DNA from 2 places in the Microbacterium sp. CCH5-D1 genome. Region 1 is predicted to be linked to the other one. Evidence: predicted binding sites of a transcription regulator. Region 1 holds the regulator's gene; the other holds the start of a gene.
What was found. Region 1 encodes LexA, which represses DNA repair genes until DNA is damaged. Its sites were predicted from a motif close to TCGAACANNTGTTCGA; they were not measured.

Region 1 (9,706 bases):
CGGATCGCCTCGGACTGCGAGGGCGGAACCACGCGATCCTCGCCGCCCTGCAGCAGCAGCACGGGCGCGTCGATCCGGTCGGCGTGCGTGAGCGGTGAACGCTCCACGTACAGGTGCTCGTGCTCGGGGAGGGGGCCGACCAGACCGTCGATGTACGACGCCTCGAAATCGTGGGTCTCCGCGACGAGCATGCGCAGATCGGCGACCCCGTAGCGGCTGATCCCGGCAGCGAAGGCTCCGCCCCGCACCAGCGCCGACAGCACGGTCCAGCCGCCGGCCGACCCGCCGCGGATCGCGATCCGGTCGGGGTCGGCCAGGCCCGCGTCCGCCAGACCGCGGGCCGCGGCGATCACGTCGTCGACATCGACGATGCCCCACTGGCCGTCGAGACGTTCACGGTACGAGCGGCCATACCCCGTGGAACCTCCGTAGTTCACGTCGAGCACGCCGATGCCGCGGCTCGTGTAGAACGCGATCGCCTCGGACGCCGCCCCGGTCACGTGCGCCGTCGGCCCCCCGTGCACGAGGACGATGTAGGGCGGGAGCTCGTGATCGGGAGCCGTCGCGTGCGGGTTCGCCGGCGGGTACGCGAACGCGTGCACCTCTCCGTGCGGGCCCTGGATCTCGATCGGCATCGCAGCGGGCATCCACTGCGGATCGACCGGTTCGCCGCCGCGCACCGCCACGGTGGCACCCGATACGACGTCGACGCACCACAGCCCGGCGTTCGCACGCGAACCGTTGCCGGAGAGGAGCACGCGGGTGCCGTCGACATCGTCGACGCTCACATGGCCGTCTCCGGGGAACGAGATGACGTCGACGCGGTCGTCGGCAGCATCATCGGTATCGATCACCACGACCTCGTCGCGCCCGTTCGTCCGGACGGCGACGACGCGGCCGTCGTCGAGCAGCTGATACCAGCGGTTGCCGAGGACCCAGAGTCCATAGCCCGTGTCGGCGTCCGAGGGTGAGACCTGCCGTGCGGTGCCGACCGGGACCACACCGTCCAGGGAGATGCGCTGCAGGGCCCAGCGCCCACCCGGATCATCGGCGAAGAGCAACTCCGAGTCGCTCAGCCACTCCGGCTGCAGCGCCGCCCGTGAGGGGATCGTGCGCGGAGTGTCCTCACCGACCTCGGCGACCTGCACGTGCGCGTCCTCCCACGGCATGCGGCCCCTGTCCCACGCGACCCACGCGGCGCGGGTGCCGTCGGGGGAGAGCGCGGGGTGGGCGAAGAAACCATCGCCCTGCACGATCACCGTGATCGCGGACGCATCCTCGGCTGCGGAGCCGTCGAGCGGGATCTCGACGATCGCTCGGAGATGCGGCGTGCGGGAGAGGTCTTCGCGCACGGCCAGCAGTCGACCGGACTGCACACGCAGGCCGCCGTGGGAGGGCCCGGGAGGGGTGAGAGCAACGGGCTCGCCTCCCACGCTCAGACGATGAACCCGCTGGTCGTTCGCGTCGACGAAGTAGAGCGTGCCGTGCTCGTCCGCCGTCCACGCACCCCCGCCGTACTCGTGCACACGTGAGCGTGCGCTCCAGGGGGAGGGGAGGATCTCGGCTCCGGAGGAGCTCCGCACCGTCACGCGGCCCTTCTGGGCCGGCACCGACTCGCCCCACCAGATCTCCGAGCCGACGAAACGGCCGCCGTCGATGCGCGGTGAAGACGCGGCGACCGAGGCGGCGGAGAACGGGGATGACCAGGAACCGTAAGGGGACGACGACATGTGTCGAGCCTATGCGGCGTCGCACCGCGTGTGCGGCCACGCCGTGGGCCCGACCACTGTGGAAGCGCGCGAAGGGAAGACGGTCACCGACACGACCAGGCCCGGTCCGCGCTGACCGGATCGAGGGTCAGACGGCGCGGAGCACCGCCACGACCTTGCCGAGGACGACGGACTCGTCGCCGAGGATGGGTTCGAATGCCGAGTTGCGGGGGAGGAGCCAGGTGTGGCCGTCCCGGCGGCGCAGCACCTTGACCGTCGCCTCGCCATCGAGCATCGCCGCGACGATCTCGCCGTTCTCCGCGCTGTTCTGGGAGCGGACCACGACCCAGTCGCCGTCGCAGATGGCGGCGTCGATCATCGACTCGCCGGAGACCTTGAGCATGAACAGGTCGCCCTTGCCCACCAACTGGCGGGGGAGCGGGAAGATCTCCTCGACCTGCTGATCCGCGGTGATCGGCACGCCGGCGGCGATCCGTCCCACCAGGGGGACGAGCGCGGCGTCGCCTACGGGAGTCGCGACGTCGGCCGGGTTCTCGGTGCTGGCGCCCGGCAGATCGATGAGCACCTCCATCGCCCTGGTCTTCCCCGGGTCGCGGCGCAGGTAGCCACTCAGCTCGAGCTGTCCGAGCTGATGGGTGACGCTGGAGAGGGACTTGAGACCGACGGCGTCTCCGATTTCGCGCATGCTCGGCGGATAGCCGTGGTTCGCGATCGAGTTCTGGATGACCTCGAGGATCGCCATCTGCTTCGGGCTGAGGCTCTTCCGGCGGCGCGTGCGCGGTGCCTCCGACTCGGCGGCAGAGTTCTCGCTCATGGTGCTCCTTCAGTGCGTGATCCGACGTCCCTCTTCGAATGTCGGAGGCCCGTGGTGGGGTGTCCTTATCGAAACCGTATCCGAGAATCGGGCCGATCTGGAAGATCTGTTCGAGCGTGTCGGCCTCTTTCCCCGGTGTGGTTTCGAAGAATACTTGACAGATGTTCGAACTCGAAGATATCTTCGGTACGTAGCTTCGCATTCCCGGCTCCCGGCCGAGTCGTGAATGCGAACGCTACGCCAACTTCCCCGGCAGCCTCACCGCTCCGGGACAGGCTAAGGAGCACCACATGAGCAGCATCGGCTTCAGCACCGCAGCAGTCATCCCGGCATCGCCCCGTCCTTCGACGAGACTCCGGCTGACGACGCGTGGTCGCGCTGTACTGCTCGCCCTGGCGTCGGTGCCCCTCGCCGCCGGCATCGCGTTCGCGGCGCTCAGCGGCGGCAGCGCGGTCGCGTCGGGTGCCGACACCGCACCCGTCGGCGTCGAGACCGTCACCGTCATGCCCGGTGACACGCTCTGGTCCATCGCCACCGGCGTCGCGCCCGACGCCGACCCGCGCGATGTGATCGGCGACATCAGCCGGATGAACCTGTTGCGCGGTGGGGAGCTGCAGATCGGGCAGACTCTGGCGATCCCGGCTCAGTACGCGCGCTGATCCGGCGGAGGGCTCAGACGAGGAGTTCCTGGGGCGGCGACTTTGCGTCATCAACCTCAAGCGCCGCCTAGCATGGGAAGGGTGACCCTCTCCCTCAACGATCTCCCGCTACGTGACGATCTCCGCGGATTGAAGCCATACGGTGCTCCACAGGCGCCGCTTCCCATCGCGCTCAACGTGAATGAGAACACGCATCCGATCCCCGATGCGGTGGCGAGCGACATCCTCGATGACATCGCCGTCGCTATCCGTGATGTCAACCGCTACCCGGATCGTGAGTTCACCACGCTTCGCGAGTCTTTCGCGGAGTACCTGGGCCACGGTCTCGTCCCCGAGCAGATCTGGGCGGGGAACGGGTCCAATGAGGTGCTCCAGCACATCCTGCAGGCCTTCGGTGGCCCTGGTCGCACGGCTTTCGGGTTCGCGCCGACCTATTCGATGTACCCGCTCATCGCGCAGGGCACCGGTGCGCGGTGGATCGCCGGCACGCGTCAGCCCGACTACACCATCACTCCGGAGGAGGCGGCCGAGCAGGTGCGGGCCGCCGAGCCGGACGTGGTCATCCTCTGCTCTCCCAACAACCCCACCGGCACGCCACTCGGACTCGACGTCATCGAAGCGGTGTACGAGGCTGCCAGGGGCATAGTGATCGTCGACGAGGCCTACCAGGAGTTCGCGCCGCATGACGCGGTCTCCGCACTGACGCTGCTCGAGGGGCGGCCGCGTCTGGCCGTCTCGCGCACGATGAGCAAGGCCTTCGCGTTCGCCGGGGCCCGTGTCGGGTATCTCGCGGCCGACCCGGCGTTCATCGACGCGCTGCGGCTGGTGCGTCTGCCGTACCACCTGAGCGCACTCACCCAGGCGGCGGCCATCGCGGCGCTGCGCAATGCCGACGTCATGCTCGGCATGGTCGAGGAGATCGTCGAGCAGCGCGACCGCATCACGGCGACTCTCGAGGCGCTGGGTTACCAGCCGCACGAATCCTGGTCGAACTTCGTGCTGTTCGGTGGAGTCTCCGACCCGAAGGCCACCTGGCAGCAGCTGTACGACCAGGGGGTGCTGGTACGCGATGTCGGCATCCCAGGACACCTGAGGGTGAGCGCGGGCACCGAGGCCGAGACCACCGCGTTCCTCGATGCTCTGGCCTCGATAGGATCGGCTTCATGAGCACTTCCGCACCGACCCCGCGCACCGCGAGCCGTGTGCGCCGCACGTCGGAGTCCACCGTCGAGCTCGAGCTGAACCTCGACGGGACCGGCGCGAGCCACATCGACACCTCGGTGCCCTTCTTCGACCACATGCTCACGGCGTTCGCGAAGCACTCGCTGACCGACCTCACCGTGCGCGCTTCCGGTGACACCCACATCGACGCACACCACACCGTGGAAGACGTCTCGATCGTGCTCGGACAGGCGATCCTCGAAGCCCTCGGCGACAAGTCCGGCATCTCCCGGTACGGAGACGCACTCGTCCCCCTCGACGAGGCGCTCGCGCAGGCCGTGGTCGACATCTCGGGCCGCCCGTACCTCGTGCACACGGGGGAGCCCGAGGGGTTCGAGCACCACCTGATCGGCGGACACTTCACAGGGTCGCTCGTCCGCCACTCCTTCGAAGCCATCACGTTCAATGCCGCTCTCACGGTGCACGTGCGTGTGCTCGGCGGCCGAGACCCGCACCACATCGCGGAAGCGGAGTACAAGGCGTTCGCGCGTGCGTTCCGTCAGGCGAAGGCGCTGGATCCGCTCGTCGACGGCATTCCGTCCACCAAGGGCGCGCTGTGACGTCGGCTCCTCGCGTCGCGGTGTTCGACTACGAGTCGGGCAACGTCCACTCGGCCGTCAAGGCTCTCGTGGCTGCCGGTGCCGACGCCGTGCTGACGCGCGACCGCACCACCGCCCTCGAGGCGGACGGCCTGGTCGTTCCCGGCGTCGGCGCGTTCCAAGCGGTTCGCGATGCCCTGCGTGCGCACGGAGGCGACGAGATCATCGACCGCCGTCTGGCCGGTGGCCGTCCCGTCCTCGGCATCTGCGTCGGGATGCAGGTGCTGTTCGAGCACGGCGTCGAGCGTGGGCGTGACACCGCAGGGCTCGGAGAGTGGCCCGGAGCCGTCACCGAGCTCAACGCGCCGGTGCTTCCGCACATGGGCTGGAACACCGTCGCGCCCGGTTCCGACAGCGTGCTCTTCCGCGGCATCGAGCAGGAGCGCTTCTACTTCGTGCACTCCTACGCCGCCCAGTCCTGGCAGCTCGATGTCATTCCGCCGTTCCCGGAACCCGTCCTGACCTGGACGACCTACGGCGATCCCTTCCTCGCCGCCGTGGAGAACGGCCCGCTGTCGGCGACGCAGTTCCACCCGGAGAAGTCCGGCGAAGCAGGTATCCAGCTGCTGCGCAACTGGGTCGAGAGTCTCTGACGACGCCCGCCGACGTCACCCGTTTTGTTCCCCGCCGCCCGGCGGACTACCCTCGGTTCTCGTGCCCGCACCGGGCCGAAGAGCTTCCCGATCCAAGGACCCCATGAACGACTTCGCGCAGTCCCCCTCGCTCACGCTCCTTCCCGCGGTCGATGTCGCCGGGGGCAAGGCCGTCCGACTGACTCAGGGCGAGGCCGGAACCGAGACCAGCTATGGCGACCCGTTGGACGCCGCAGGGGAGTGGGTGTCGCAGGGCGCCTCCTGGATCCACCTGGTCGACCTCGACGCGGCCTTCGGTCGGGGCAGCAACGCGCCGATCCTGCGCAAGGTCATCAAGCAGTTCAAGGGCGTGAACATCGAGCTTTCGGGTGGTATCCGCGACGACGCGACGCTGGAGGCGGCTCTGGAGAGCGGCGCGACGCGGATCAACCTGGGCACGGCGGCGCTGGAGAATCCGGAGTGGGCTGCCGACGTGATCGGCCGTTACGGCGAGGCGATCGCCGTCGGTCTCGATGTGCGCGGAACGACGCTCGCCGCCCGCGGATGGACCAAGGAGGGCGGGGACCTCTGGGAGGTGCTCGACCGCCTCGAAGACGCCGGCTGCAGCCGCTACGTGGTCACCGACGTCACGAAGGACGGAACCCTCCGCGGTCCGAACCTCGACCTTCTCCGTGAGGTCACCTCCCGCACCCCTAAGCCGGTGGTCGCGTCAGGCGGCATCTCGAGCCTGGACGACATCGCCGCGCTCCGCGACCTCGTGCCGTTGGGCGTCGAGGGCGCGATCGTCGGCAAGGCACTCTACGCCGGCGCCTTCACGCTGGCTGAGGCACTGGATGTCGCAGGAGACTGACGCGCACGCGTGCGGCCCCGAGCCGCACAACCACGGCGATTCAGCAGGCGTCCCGTGGGAGGGGCGCAGCTTCGAGTCGAATCCGCACGCCGCGGACGACGGTTCCGCCGACCCCGCGCTGCTGGCGGCGCTGCTGCGCTTCCGCGCCGGCGAGGGCAGCCAGTCCGAGGTCGTCGACGCCTTCCGTGCCGCCCGTGTGCTGGTGCCCCTCATCGCGGAGAAGGGGGAGGAGGGGATCGCCCCCAACGGCCTCACCGTTGACAAGACGCAGGAGCTCTCCATCGTCACGGTCGCGGCTCCGGATGGTCGGCGCGTGCAGCCGGTGTTCTCGTCGGTCCAGGCGATGCAGGCGTGGGACCCGACGGCGCGACCCATCCCCGTCGAGGCTATCCGCGCGGCGCTGGCCGCCTCGTCGGAGGACACCGACCTGATCGTGCTCGACCCGACGTCCGACACCGAGTTCGTCATCCGGCGTCCTGCCGTGTGGGCGATCGCTCAGGAGCAGCGCTGGGAGCCGAGCTTCCTGTCGACCGAGGTGTTCACGGCGCTGCAGGAGAGCGTGGCCCACGAACTGGCCGTCATCGACGTGGCGGTGGCTTCCGGGGACCCCGACGCCCGTCTGCGCGGGCCCGAGCTCATCGTGGTCCTCGAGCTGGTCGACGGACTCGAACGCGAGGTGCTCGACGCCGTGCTCTCGCGTCTCGCGTCTCGCTGGGCATCGGACGACCGGATCGCCGTGCTCGTCGACTCCCTCACCGTGAAGCTCCGCCGCAGCGCCTGAACCGCTTCGCTACGCTCGGGGACATGCCCCGGACTCTGTTGCGAGCTCTCGCCGCCGTCGTGCTGCTCGGAGGCGCCGTCGCCGGCACTTCCGGCTGCGTGGTCAACGCGTGCCCGGCGATCGCCTACATCAGCACGGTCGTCGTCGACGTGAGCGCCTTCCCGGCGGCGACCGACCTCCAGTTCTGCGCGGACGGGCAGTGCTCACCGGGGCCGGGGGAGGATGCGAGCTCGTCCGCGAACCTGTTCTCGGCGTCTCCGTCGGCCGACGGCACATGGAGCATGTCCTTCGACATGTCCACGCCCGACCTGGTCGACATCCGGTTGTTCGATGCGCAGGGTGCCGTCATCCATGAGTCGGAACAGGAGATCTCCTGGACTCGCACCGAAGGGCAGTGCCCCGGCCCGGCCTCGGCCGACCCTCTGGTCGTCGAGCCCGCGGCAGCTAGTTGACCGGACCGGTCCACTTCTCGCCCGGTCCCTTGCCGATCGGATCGGGGATCGTGGACGCCTCGCGGAAGGCGAGCTGGAGTGAGCGGAGACCGTCGCGCAGGGACCGCGCGTGCATGTCGCTGATCTCCGGAGCGCCGGCGGTGATGAGCCCGGCGAGGGAGTTGATGAGCTTGCGCGCCTCGTCGAGGTCGAGCTGCGCTGCGGCGTCCGGATCGTCGGCGAGCCCGAGCTTGACGGCTGCCGCGCTCATGAGGTGCACGGCGGCGGTGGTGATCACCTCGACTGCGGGTACATCGGCGATGTCGCGGGTGGCCGACGATGCGGCCTCCTCCTGACGTGCCCAACGCTCTTCGCGCTCGCGTGCCGCCTCGTCCGGTGCCTGGTTCGTCACTTCGCCTTGCTTTCTGTTAGACTTTGGCGGGCTCCGGAGCGTCATGCTCCGGAACGAAAGAGGATTCACTTCCCACCCGCGCTTGCCGTTCAAGGCTACCGGGTCTTGCACTCCACCGGCTCCGTTCGAAAGAAGGAGCCGGTAGACAGGGTGCGGAGCCGGCGTCTGAATGCCGGTGGGTGGGGACGATTCCGATTTCGCCCGTGATGCAGACAGCGTCGCGGTGGCCGAATCACATCGTCTAAGGAGTTCCGCATCAGCGATCCCCGTACCAATGAGCGCATCCGCGTCCCCGAGGTCCGCCTCGTCGGCCCCGCGGGTGAGCAGATCGGCGTCGTCCGCATCGAAGCCGCACTGCGCCTCGCGCAGGAAGCCGATCTCGACCTCGTCGAGGTCGCCCCGAACTCGAAGCCGCCCGTCGTCAAGATCATGGACTACGGCAAGTTCAAGTACGAGGCCGCCCAGAAGGAAAAGGAAGCTCGCCGCAACCAGGCGAACACGATCCTCAAGGAAGTGCGCTTCCGTCTGAAGATCGAGGCTCACGACTACACGACCAAGCTCAAGCGTGCCGAGGGCTTCCTCAAGGCCGGCGACAAGGTCAAGGCCATGATCCTGTTCCGCGGTCGCGAGCAGTCGCGTCCCGAGCAGGGTGTGCGTCTGCTGCGCAAGTTCGCCGAGGATGTCGCCGAGTTCGGCACCGTCGAGTCGAACCCGACCATCGACGGTCGCAACATGGTGATGGTCGTGGCTCCGCTCAAGAGCAAGTCCGAGGCGAAGCAGGAGCAGAACGCCGTGCGCGATGCTCAGCGCGCGGACAAGAAGCAGGCTGCGCGCGAGGCGAAGAACGAGGCCGCCGCCACCACTGCGGAGTAGTACCCGCCCCAGAACTCCCGCACCGCGGGTTGACACCGTCGCCTGAGAAGGCGCCATACGAAGGAAGAGAAGATGCCGAAGCAGAAGACCCACTCGGGTGCTAAGAAGCGCTTCAAGATCACCGGCAGCGGAAAGCTGAAGAAGCAGCAGGCCGGGATGCGCCACAACCTCGAGCACAAGTCGAGCCGTCGCACGCGTCGTCTGAACCAGGACCAGGTCCTGTCGAAGGCTGACACCAAGGTCGCGAAGAAGCTTCTCGGTCGCTGACGCGCGCCGAACGCACGAATAGGAACACAGGAAAATGGCAAGAGTCAAGCGGGCAGTAAACGCCCACAAGAAGCGCCGGGTCATCCTCGAGCGCGCCTCCGGTTACCGCGGACAGCGTTCGCGCCTCTACCGCAAGGCCAAAGAGCAGGTCATCCACTCGCTGGTCTACTCGTACCGTGACCGTCGCAAGCGCAAGGGTGACTTCCGTCGTCTGTGGATCCAGCGCATCAACGCTGCGGCCCGCCAGAACGGCATGACGTACAACCGCTTCATCCAGGGCCTCGGCCTCGCGGGTGTCACGGTCGACCGTCGCATGCTCGCCGACCTCGCGGTCAACGACGCTGCCACGTTCACGACGCTGGTCGAGACGGCGAAGAAGGCTCTTCCCTCCGACGTCAACGCGCCGAAGTCGGCTGCGTAAGCACCTCTTCACACAGGGCGCTCTCCTTCGGGAGGGCGCCCTGTGGTGTTTTCCG
Region 2 (9,706 bases), on a different contig from region 1:
CGCTCATCGAGGATGAGCTCGACCTCGTCCAGGACGTTCCCGGTGCCGACTTCTCGAACTTCCGTCCCGACCGCAATGCGGCCGCGGGCGGTGCCCTGCCGAAGGTGCACGGCACGACGCGCTGAGTCGCGTCGCCATGAACGAACGGACGCGCGGAGTGTCCGACTGAGGAGACAGCATGTCCATTCCCCTGGTAGAACCGACCGCTCTCGATGAAGGGACGCTGCGGGTCATCCCGATCGGCGGGCTCGGAGAGATCGGTCGCAACATGACCATGTTCGAGTACGACGGGAAGATCCTGATCGTCGACTGCGGTGTGCTCTTCCCGGAGGAGCACCAGCCGGGAGTCGACCTGATCCTCCCGGACTTCGAGCCGATCCGTGATCGCCTCGACGACATCGTCGGTGTCGTGCTCACGCACGGCCACGAAGATCACATCGGCGCCGTGCCCTACCTCCTGCGCCTGAAGAGCGACATCCCTCTGATCGGCTCCGGGCTCACCCTCGCGCTGGTCGAGGCGAAGCTCAAGGAGCACCGCATCAAGGCCTTCACTCTCACCGTGAAGGAGGGGCAGGAGGAGCGGGTCGGTCCGTTCGACCTGGAGTTCGTCGCGGTCAACCACTCCATCCCCGACGCGCTGGCCGTGGCCATCCGCACCCCCGCCGGCATGGTCCTCGCGACCGGCGACTTCAAGATGGACCAGCTTCCCCTCGACGGCCGGATCACCGACCTGCGCGCGTTCGCCCGCCTCGGGGAAGAGGGCGTGGATCTGTTCCTCGTCGACTCGACCAACGCCGACGTGCCCGGCTTCACCCCGACGGAACGCTCCATCGGCCCCGTGCTCGATCAGGTGATCGCGAAGGCGCCGCGTCGCGTCATCGTCGCCAGCTTCTCCAGCCACGTCCACCGTGTGCAGCAGGTCATCGATGCCGCACACGCCAACGGGCGCCGCGTCGCGTTCCTCGGCCGCAGCATGGTCCGGAACATGACGATCGCCGAGCAGCTCGGCTACCTGAAGGTGCCGGACGGCGTCCTGATCGACTTCAAGAAGGCACGTGATCTGCCCGACGAGCAGATCGTCTACATGTCGACGGGCTCGCAGGGAGAGCCGATGGCCGTGCTCAGCCGGATGGCGAACATGGATCACGCGATCGAGATTAGCGAGGGCGACACCGTCATCCTCGCCTCCAGCCTCATCCCGGGCAACGAGAACGCGGTGTACCGCGTGATCGACGGCTTGACCAAGCTGGGCGCCAACGTCGTGCACAAGGCGAACGCGAAGGTGCACGTCTCCGGGCACGCCGCCGCGGGTGAGCTCATCTACTGCTACAACATCCTGAAGCCGAAGAACGTCCTCCCGGTCCATGGCGAGTACCGCCATCTCATCGCGAACGCCAAGCTGGCGCAGGACACCGGCGTGCCGGAGGACAACACGATCATCGCCTCGAACGGCACCGTGATCGACCTCAAGGGCGGGGTCGCGAAGGTCGCAGGTCAGCTCGATCTCGGGTTCGTGTACGTCGACGGCTCAACCGTCGGCGAGATCACGGACGCCGACCTCAAGGACCGCCGGATCCTCGGCGAGGAGGGCTTCATCTCGGTCATCGTCGTGGTGGACGCCACGACCGGGCGCATCATCTCGGGCCCGGAGATCCATGCGCGCGGCGTCGCCGAGGACGACTCCGTGTTCGACGACGTCACGCCCAAGATCGTCGCCGCGCTCAAGGAGGCGTCCGGCAATGGTGTCCGTGACACCCATGCGCTGTCGCAGGTCGTGCGACGCACGATCGGTCGCTGGGTGAATCAGCGGCTTCGTCGTCGCCCCATGATCGTGCCGCTCGTCATCGAGGCGTGACGCCGGCGCGGTCCTCTCGCACTCACGGGTAGTCGTCATGCCGACGTAACACCGTCGGCCTATGCTCGCGTCATGCACAGGGGCTTCTCGCTTCGCAGGGCGTCGCAGACGGATGCGATGTTCCTCGGCGACATGCTCGTCGAGGCGGCGAACTGGCGAGCCGGAGGAGTGCGGCCACGGCACGAGGTGCTGACCTCGACGGAGCATCGGCGCTACCTCGCGGGGTGGAAACGCATGTCAGACGACGGCCTCGTCGCGCTGGGTGACGATGACGTCGCGGTCGGTGCCGCCTGGTATCGGGTGCTTCCGCAGAACGAGCCGGGATTCGGTTTCATCGGCATCGCGGTCCCCGAGCTGATCATCGGCGTGCACCCGCTCTGGCGCGCTCGGGGTGTTGGTCGGTCCCTGCTGCGCGGCATCGTGCAGCTCGCCGGGTCCCAAGGCCATGCCAGGATCAGCTTGAGCGTGGAGCGGGACAACTTCGCGCGCAATCTGTATCGTGCGGAAGGGTTCGCCGTGGTGGGTCAGGGGTCGACGCGCGACACGATGGCTCGCGGTACGGGGTAGCGTACGCTCTCTCCGATCCGTGGAAAGCCGCGTCATTACGCGGCGATGTCGCCTGTTGGACGTAACGTGAGAGCATGGCCAGGAGTACCACGAAGACAGAGCGCGCGTCGACGAGCGCACCGTCGCGCCCCAAGCGGCAGACGGCTCCCAAGGCCACGCCCGCTCGCAAGGCCCAACCCGCTCCCAAGAAGTACATCGACGAGGCCGACAAGCCTCCCGTCGCCGTCCGTGCCTGGGCCGGGCTGGCGCACGGGGTCGGAGGACTCTTCCGCGCGTTCGGCCCTGAGACCCTCGAGAAGGACGACCGTCGCGACGGCTTCCCGTTCTTCCTCGTGCTCCTCGCCGTGCTCGGTGCGGTCAACGAGTGGTTCTTCATCGGCAACGAGGTCGCAGCGAACATCAGTGCCTACTCGGTGGGTCTCTTCGTCGGACGCGTGGCCTTCATCATGCCCGTGCTGCTCCTCCTGCTCGCCGGATGGCTGTTCCGGCACCCGTCCTCTGTCCACGACAACGGTCGTATCGGCATCGGCTTCGGCATGTTCGTCCTCGCCCTCGCGGGGATCTTCCATGTCGCAGGGCCTCGCCCGCATCCGAACCAGGGGATGCCTGCGCTCAGCGAGTCGGGCGGTCTGCTGGGCTGGCTGGTGGGGCAGCCGCTGACGTACCTCACCGACATCCCGGCGTACATCGTGCTGTCGCTGCTCGTGGCACTCAGCATCCTGATCCTCACCAAGACACCGCCGAATCGCATCGGTTCGCGCCTCGGGAATCTCTACGCCTGGATGTTCGACGCGGAGCGACCGGAGAAGCCGGCGAAGGACGCCGCAGCGATCGACGACGCGGACAAGACCGATGACCCCGACGTACTGCCGTGGTGGCGCCGGAACAAGACCGGCCGCGAAGAGGACCCGGATGAGGGCACACTCGATTCCGACGACATCACCGCGCTCCTGACCACCTCCGATCCCACGCCTGCGTACGACCAGGCAGTGGTCGTCGAGAATCCTTACGACGCGGCCACCGAGGTGCTGTCCGAAGTCAGGTCGGTCGCCGACTCGCTCGCCGAGCAGCAGACCACGGCCCTGCTCGATGACTCCTCCGAGACAGGAGAGGTGCCGGAACTACCCGGTCTCGACGGGTTCGGCACCGATGGTCCGGGCGACCGCGGCCCGCAGGCCCCCGTCACGCCATACATCCTCCCGTCTCCCGGACTCCTGGTCGAAGGCCCGCCGCCCGTCATGCGCTCAGAGGCGACCGACAAGGTGATCGAGCAGATCACCAGCGTGCTGTCGCAGTTCAAGGTCGATGCCAAGGTGACCGGCTTCTCCCGTGGACCGACGGTCACGCAGTACGAGGTCGAGGTGGGCCACGGCGTCAAGGTCGAGAAGATCCTGCAGCTGAGCAACAACTTCGCCTACGCCGTGGCCTCGAACGACGTGCGCATCCTCTCGCCGATCCCGGGCAAGAGCGCGATCGGCATCGAGATCCCGAACGCCGACAAGGAGATGGTGGCTCTCGGCGATGTGCTGCGCTCGCCCGCTGCGCAGAAGAGCACGCACCCGATGACCATCGGCGTCGGCAAAGACGTCGGCGGCAACATCGTCATCGCGAACCTCGCGAAGATGCCGCACCTCCTCGTGGCCGGCTCCACCGGTTCGGGTAAGTCGAGCTTCGTGAACTCCATGATCACGAGTCTGCTGATGCGTGCCCGCCCGTCCGACGTGCGCATGGTGCTGATCGACCCGAAGCGTGTCGAGCTGACCAGCTACGCCGGTGTCCCGCATCTGATCACGCCCATCATCACGAACCCGAAGAAGGCGGCGGAGGCGCTGCAGTGGGTCGTGAAGGAGATGGACATGCGGTACGACGATCTCGCGTCGTTCGGCTTCCGGCACATCGACGACTTCAACCGGGCTGTCCGCGCGGGCGAGGTCGAGCTCCCGGTGGGCAGCGAGCGTGTCCTGAAGCCGTACCCGTACCTTCTGGTGGTCGTCGATGAGCTCGCCGACCTCATGATGGTCGCCCCTCGCGACGTCGAGGACTCGATCGTCCGCATCACGCAGCTCGCACGTGCCTCCGGCATCCATCTCGTGCTAGCGACTCAGCGCCCGAGCGTCGACGTCGTGACGGGTCTGATCAAGGCCAACGTCCCGTCACGACTCGCCTTCGCCGTGACGAGCGTCACGGACAGCCGGGTCATCCTCGACAGCCCCGGTGCCGACAAGCTCATCGGTCAAGGTGACGCCCTGTTCTCGCCGATGGGTTCATCGAAGCCGTTCCGCCTGCAGGGCGCGTGGGTCGACGAGAAGGAGATCGACGCGGTCGTCAAGCACGTCACCCGTCAGGCACGTCCGGACTACCGTCCGGATGTGCAGGAGGCGATGGAGCCGACGAAGAAGAAGGAAGTCGACGAGGACATCGGGGATGACCTGGAGCTGCTGCTCGCAGCCGCCGAGCTCATCGTCTCCTCGCAGTTCGGATCGACGTCGATGCTCCAGCGCAAGCTCCGCGTCGGGTTCGCGAAGGCAGGTCGTCTCATGGATCTGCTCGAGTCGCGCGAGATCGTCGGCCCCTCCGAGGGGTCGAAGGCGCGAGACGTGCTGGCGACCGCCGAGCAGCTCCCGCAGGTGATGGCCAAGCTGCGCGGAGAGGACGTTCCGGCACCGACATCGGCATCGGCTGCGCCTGCGGTTCCGCCCGTCCCGCCGCTCCCGCAGACGCATGACCCGATCGCGGCTCAGTACGAGGGTCTTCCCGAGGTGGAAGCTGAGGGCGACGAAGATGCCTGGGGCTTGACGGGACGCGACTGATGGCGATCCCACGGCAGCTCCCCAACGCCATCACGGTCGCGCGCATCCCGCTGGCCGTCGTCTTCTTCGTCCTGCTCCTGCTGGGTGGCACCTATGGGTTCTCGGACCCGGGTCTCCGCTGGGCGGCCGGAGTCATCTTCATCGTCGGGATCTCGACGGACTGGGTCGACGGGTACCTCGCCCGCAAGTACGACATCGTCAGTGATTTCGGCAAGCTCTGGGATCCGATCGCCGACAAGATGCTCACCGGTGCCGGCTTCATCGGGCTCGCGATTCTGGGCGAGGTCAACTGGTGGATCGTTGCGATCATCCTCGTGCGCGAATGGGGCATCACGATCCATCGGCTCATGGTGGCCAGCGAACACGTCGTGGCCGCGGCCTGGATGGGCAAGATCAAGACCGCGTTCCAAGGGGTGGCGCTCGGGTGGGCACTCCTCCCGCTGCACTACGTCATCGGTCTCGACGCCTGGACATTGATCACGTTCATCCTCATGCTCATCGTCCTGGTCCTCACGGTGGCGAGCGGCATCGACTACGTCGTGGCGCAGGTACGCGGGTCGCGCCGGAAGTCATGAGTCAGGCGGCAGCCGAGGTCCTCGCTGCGCTGGGCCGACGAGGATGGAAGCTCGGCGTGGCCGAATCCCTGACCGGGGGCGCCCTGTGCGCCGATCTCGTCGCGGTTCCCGGAGCGTCAGCCGTGCTGCTCGGAGGCGTCGTGGCATATGCCACGCCGGTCAAGTCGTCCGTGCTGGGCGTGGATGAGGGCCTGCTGTCGAGATACGGGCCGGTGCATCCGCAGGTCGCACTGGAGATGGCAGACGGCGTCAGACGCGTCGTCGGCGTCGACGGCGAGGCTGCCGATGTGGGGGTGTCCACGACCGGGATCGCCGGACCGGTGTCTCCGGACGGGCAGCCCGTCGGCACGGTGCACATCGGCGTCGTCACCCCCGCGGCATCGCGGACCAGGGCCTTTCTCTTCGTCGGCGACCGGGGATCGATCCGGGCGCAGACGGTGGACGCGGCACTCCAGGAGATGCTCGCCCTGCTCTCGGAATAGCAGAGCCCTGCGGCTGGTTGTCTCTGATGTGCTCACACGTAAACCACAGAGTGCAGGAGTAGATTCTGTGCACGCCAGGGGTACTAGACTGGCTGTCTCATCGGGGGAGACCTCGAGCGAACACATGGGGAGGAGGTTCCGATGATTCTTGTACGACAGGAAATCGGCGATGTGCTGAGGGACTTCCGCCTGCAGAAGGGGCGTACGCTTCGGCAGGTCGCCAGCAAGGCATCAGTCGCACTCGGCTACCTCAGCGAGGTGGAGCGCGGTCAGAAAGAGGCTTCGAGCGAGATTCTCGCCTCGGTCGCAGACGCTCTCGACGTCCCCATCTCGACGATCATGCGCGAAGTCGGTGACCGCATTTCGGTGCTCGAGGGCATTCAGGTCTTCCCTGACGTCGTTCCCGACGACCTCGTGGCGTCGGTCGAGCCTCAGCTCTCGCTGCACTGACCCCCGAATGGGGTGGTGATGCGTCGTAGCGAGTTCCTTCGCGCCGTCGATACCGAGTTCGGGCTGAGGGCTTCCTCTCTGGTCAACGACCTCGGCCTGAGTGCCGTAGGTGGGCGTACCGCTCTCGAAGCTCTCGCCGACGGCACGCCGCCGCGAGACATCTGGCTGGCGCTGTGCGCGGAGATGGACGTTCCCGAGGACAGGCGTCACGGAGTCGGACGGCAGGAGCCGCGGCGGCGCTGACCGACGTTCCTCGTCCGCCCTCTACGGAACACGACCCACCATTTGCGGCGTGTCGTCGAAGATCCGTTCGAAGCGGGCGTAGTCTTCTGCACAAGTGGTCCAGACCGTTTGTTCTGCACTGTATGTGAGATCGTCGCACCGATGTCGGTGGTCCCTCCTACGGTGGAAACAAGCCGAAGAGCCATTACGCCTTGTCGGAGAGTTTCTCCCAACCGGAAGAGCCGCGACAGCCTACAGGCGGCATCACGCGCGCAGAAGGAGCACATCATGCCATCACCCGCCGACCGCGAGAAGTCCCTCGAGACCGCCCTCGCTCAGATCGACCGCCAGTTCGGAAAGGGCTCGGTCATGCGGCTGGGCAGCGATGAGCGTGCCCCTGTGGCCGTCATCCCGACCGGCTCCATCGCCCTCGACGTCGCCCTCGGCGTGGGAGGACTGCCGCGTGGCCGAATCGTAGAGATCTACGGACCGGAGTCCTCGGGTAAGACGACTCTCACGCTGCACGCGATCGCCAACGCTCAGCGCGCCGGGGGAATCGCGGCGTTCATCGATGCCGAGCACGCGCTCGACCCCGACTATGCCGCGAAGCTGGGCGTCGACATCGATGCTCTCCTGGTGTCGCAGCCCGACACCGGTGAGCAGGCGCTCGAGATCGCCGACATGCTGGTGCGCTCCGGAGCCATCGACCTCATCGTCATCGACTCCGTCGCGGCGCTCGTGCCTCGTGCCGAGATCGAGGGCGAGATGGGCGACTCGCACGTGGGTCTGCAGGCGCGACTCATGTCGCAGGCCCTTCGTAAGCTCACCGGTGGTCTGAACCAGACCAACACCACCATGATCTTCATCAACCAGCTGCGTGAGAAGATCGGCGTCTTCTTCGGTTCCCCCGAGACCACCGCCGGCGGTAAGGCGCTGAAGTTCTACGCCTCGGTCCGCATGGACATCCGTCGTATCGAGACGCTGAAGGACGGAACCGATGCCGTCGGAAACCGCACCAGGGTCAAGGTCGTGAAGAACAAGATGGCGCCGCCGTTCAAGCAGGCGGAGTTCGACATCCTCTACGGCGTCGGCATCTCCCGCGAAGGCAGCCTGATCGACTTCGGCGTCGAACACGCCATCGTGAAGAAGTCGGGTTCCTGGTACACCTATGACGGTGATCAGCTGGGTCAGGGCAAGGAGAACGCACGCACGTTCCTGCTCAATAACCCCGACATCGCTCTGGCTATCGAGACGCAGATCAAGCAGAAGCTCGGTATCGGCGGGCCGTCCGCTGCCCCGGCCGCTGCCGATGAGCTCGCAGAGCGTCGTCCGGCCTGATGAACGACTCGCGTGGGGGCGATCCAGACCGGATCGCCCCCATCATCCCCCTCTTCGGCGGAACAGCGAAGAAACCAGGAGCGACGCCTTCCACGCCGGTCACGCAGTACGGCGAATCAGCGACACTGCCATCATCGCGAGGCGACGGGGATGCGGTCTGGCGTACGACCTGGGACTCTCCTCCAGGCGACCCTGCTTCCATCGACACAGCCGACGATGCAGCTCACACGGGAACCCCGAGTGAGCGCCATCCGGCGCGCGGGCGCAGGGATCCCTCCGGCGCCAGGAGCTCTCATCCCTCGCGGTCGGCTCCCAGGCTCCGCGCGCTCGACGCGACGGAAGGAGACGGCGCGACTCAGCAAGAGGCGTCACACGATGAGATCCGGGTCGCGGCCGAGGAGTCGCTCGTGCGAAAGCTGCGAGCCCGGTCGTTGTCGATCTCTGAAGCCCGGCAGGTGCTGCGTGGTGCGGGCCTCGATGGCAGTGCGATCAGCGATGTGATCGAGGACTTCTGCCGTCGTGGTTACCTCGATGATGCGGCCCTGGCCGGCGTCCTCGTGAGGTCGGGAGTGGATCGAAAGGGGCAGGGGAGAGTCGCTCTGTCTCGCGCGCTCGCTCAGCGGGGGATTCCGCGTGAGGTCATCGATAGCGCGCTCGAAGAGCTTCCGGACGACGACGACGAACGCGCGCTGGAGTTCGCCCGCACCAAGGCGCGGTCGATGACTCGACTCGACCCCGACGCGGCGCTCCGTCGTCTGGTGGGACAGCTTTCTCGTCGTGGCTACAACGGAGCGGTCGCCATGAAGGCGGCGAAGGTCGCGCTGCGCGAGGCTTCGTTCGGCGGAGCGACCTCAGGGGTGCGGTTCGTCGATTCCGACTGAGCAGTGAGCGCCGCTTCCGCACGGAAACGGCTCGTACAATGGGGTGATCATGACTATCCCGCGCAGCGAACCGACGATCATCGGCGCGTCGTCGGCAGCCGTCGACGTCGACGGACGACAGCGATCGTATGAAGTACGCACCTTCGGGTGCCAGATGAACGTGCACGACTCGGAGCGCCTCTCGGGCTCGTTGGAGAGCGCAGGTTACGTCAGGGCAGTCGACGGTGCGGAAGCCGATGTGGTGATCATCAACACCTGCGCGGTCCGCGACAACGCCGCAGGCAAGCTCTACGGCACACTCGGCCATCTCGCGTCGGTCAAGCGCCGCAAAGACGGGATGCAGATCGCCGTCGGCGGCTGCCTCGCACAGATGGACAAGCAGGCTGTGCTCGACAAGGCGCCGTGGGTCGATGTCGTCTTCGGCACCCACAACATGGGTTCCCTTCCGGGGCTGCTCGAGCGCGCCCGCCACAACGGAGATGCCGAACTCGAGATCCTCGAGTCGCTCGAAGTGTTCCCCTCAACC

Region 2: a site for LexA is predicted at 7,038-7,053, ahead of recA (recombinase RecA). Genes of this name have one in related genera too.

Annotation. Positions count from the first base shown of each region.
Region 1 is NZ_LSJW01000236.1:4,599-14,304, forward strand. It holds gene AX744_RS13865 (S9 family peptidase) at 1-1,730, opposite strand, end outside; gene lexA (transcriptional repressor LexA) at 1,858-2,544, opposite strand; gene AX744_RS13875 (LysM peptidoglycan-binding domain-containing protein) at 2,835-3,203, shown strand; gene AX744_RS13880 (histidinol-phosphate transaminase) at 3,285-4,370, shown strand; gene hisB (imidazoleglycerol-phosphate dehydratase HisB) at 4,367-4,984, shown strand; gene hisH (imidazole glycerol phosphate synthase subunit HisH) at 4,981-5,616, shown strand; gene priA (bifunctional 1-(5-phosphoribosyl)-5-((5-phosphoribosylamino)methylideneamino)imidazole-4-carboxamide isomerase/phosphoribosylanthranilate isomerase PriA) at 5,720-6,466, shown strand; gene AX744_RS13900 (SseB family protein) at 6,450-7,247, shown strand; gene AX744_RS13905 (hypothetical protein) at 7,271-7,699, shown strand; gene AX744_RS13910 (DUF1844 domain-containing protein) at 7,692-8,090, opposite strand; gene infC (translation initiation factor IF-3) at 8,322-8,963, shown strand; gene rpmI (50S ribosomal protein L35) at 9,036-9,230, shown strand; gene rplT (50S ribosomal protein L20) at 9,265-9,651, shown strand; gene AX744_RS13930 (ribosomal maturation YjgA family protein) at 9,660-9,706, opposite strand, start outside.
Region 2 is NZ_LSJW01000243.1:4,674-14,379, forward strand. It holds gene dapA (4-hydroxy-tetrahydrodipicolinate synthase) at 1-125, shown strand, start outside; gene AX744_RS14120 (ribonuclease J) at 179-1,855, shown strand; gene AX744_RS14125 (GNAT family N-acetyltransferase) at 1,928-2,422, shown strand; gene AX744_RS14130 (FtsK/SpoIIIE family DNA translocase) at 2,497-5,232, shown strand; gene pgsA (CDP-diacylglycerol--glycerol-3-phosphate 3-phosphatidyltransferase) at 5,232-5,807, shown strand; gene AX744_RS14140 (CinA family protein) at 5,804-6,289, shown strand; gene AX744_RS14145 (helix-turn-helix domain-containing protein) at 6,431-6,739, shown strand; gene AX744_RS14150 (DUF3046 domain-containing protein) at 6,758-6,982, shown strand; gene recA (recombinase RecA) at 7,250-8,299, shown strand; gene AX744_RS21060 (regulatory protein RecX) at 8,707-9,180, shown strand; gene miaB (tRNA (N6-isopentenyl adenosine(37)-C2)-methylthiotransferase MiaB) at 9,230-9,706, shown strand, end outside.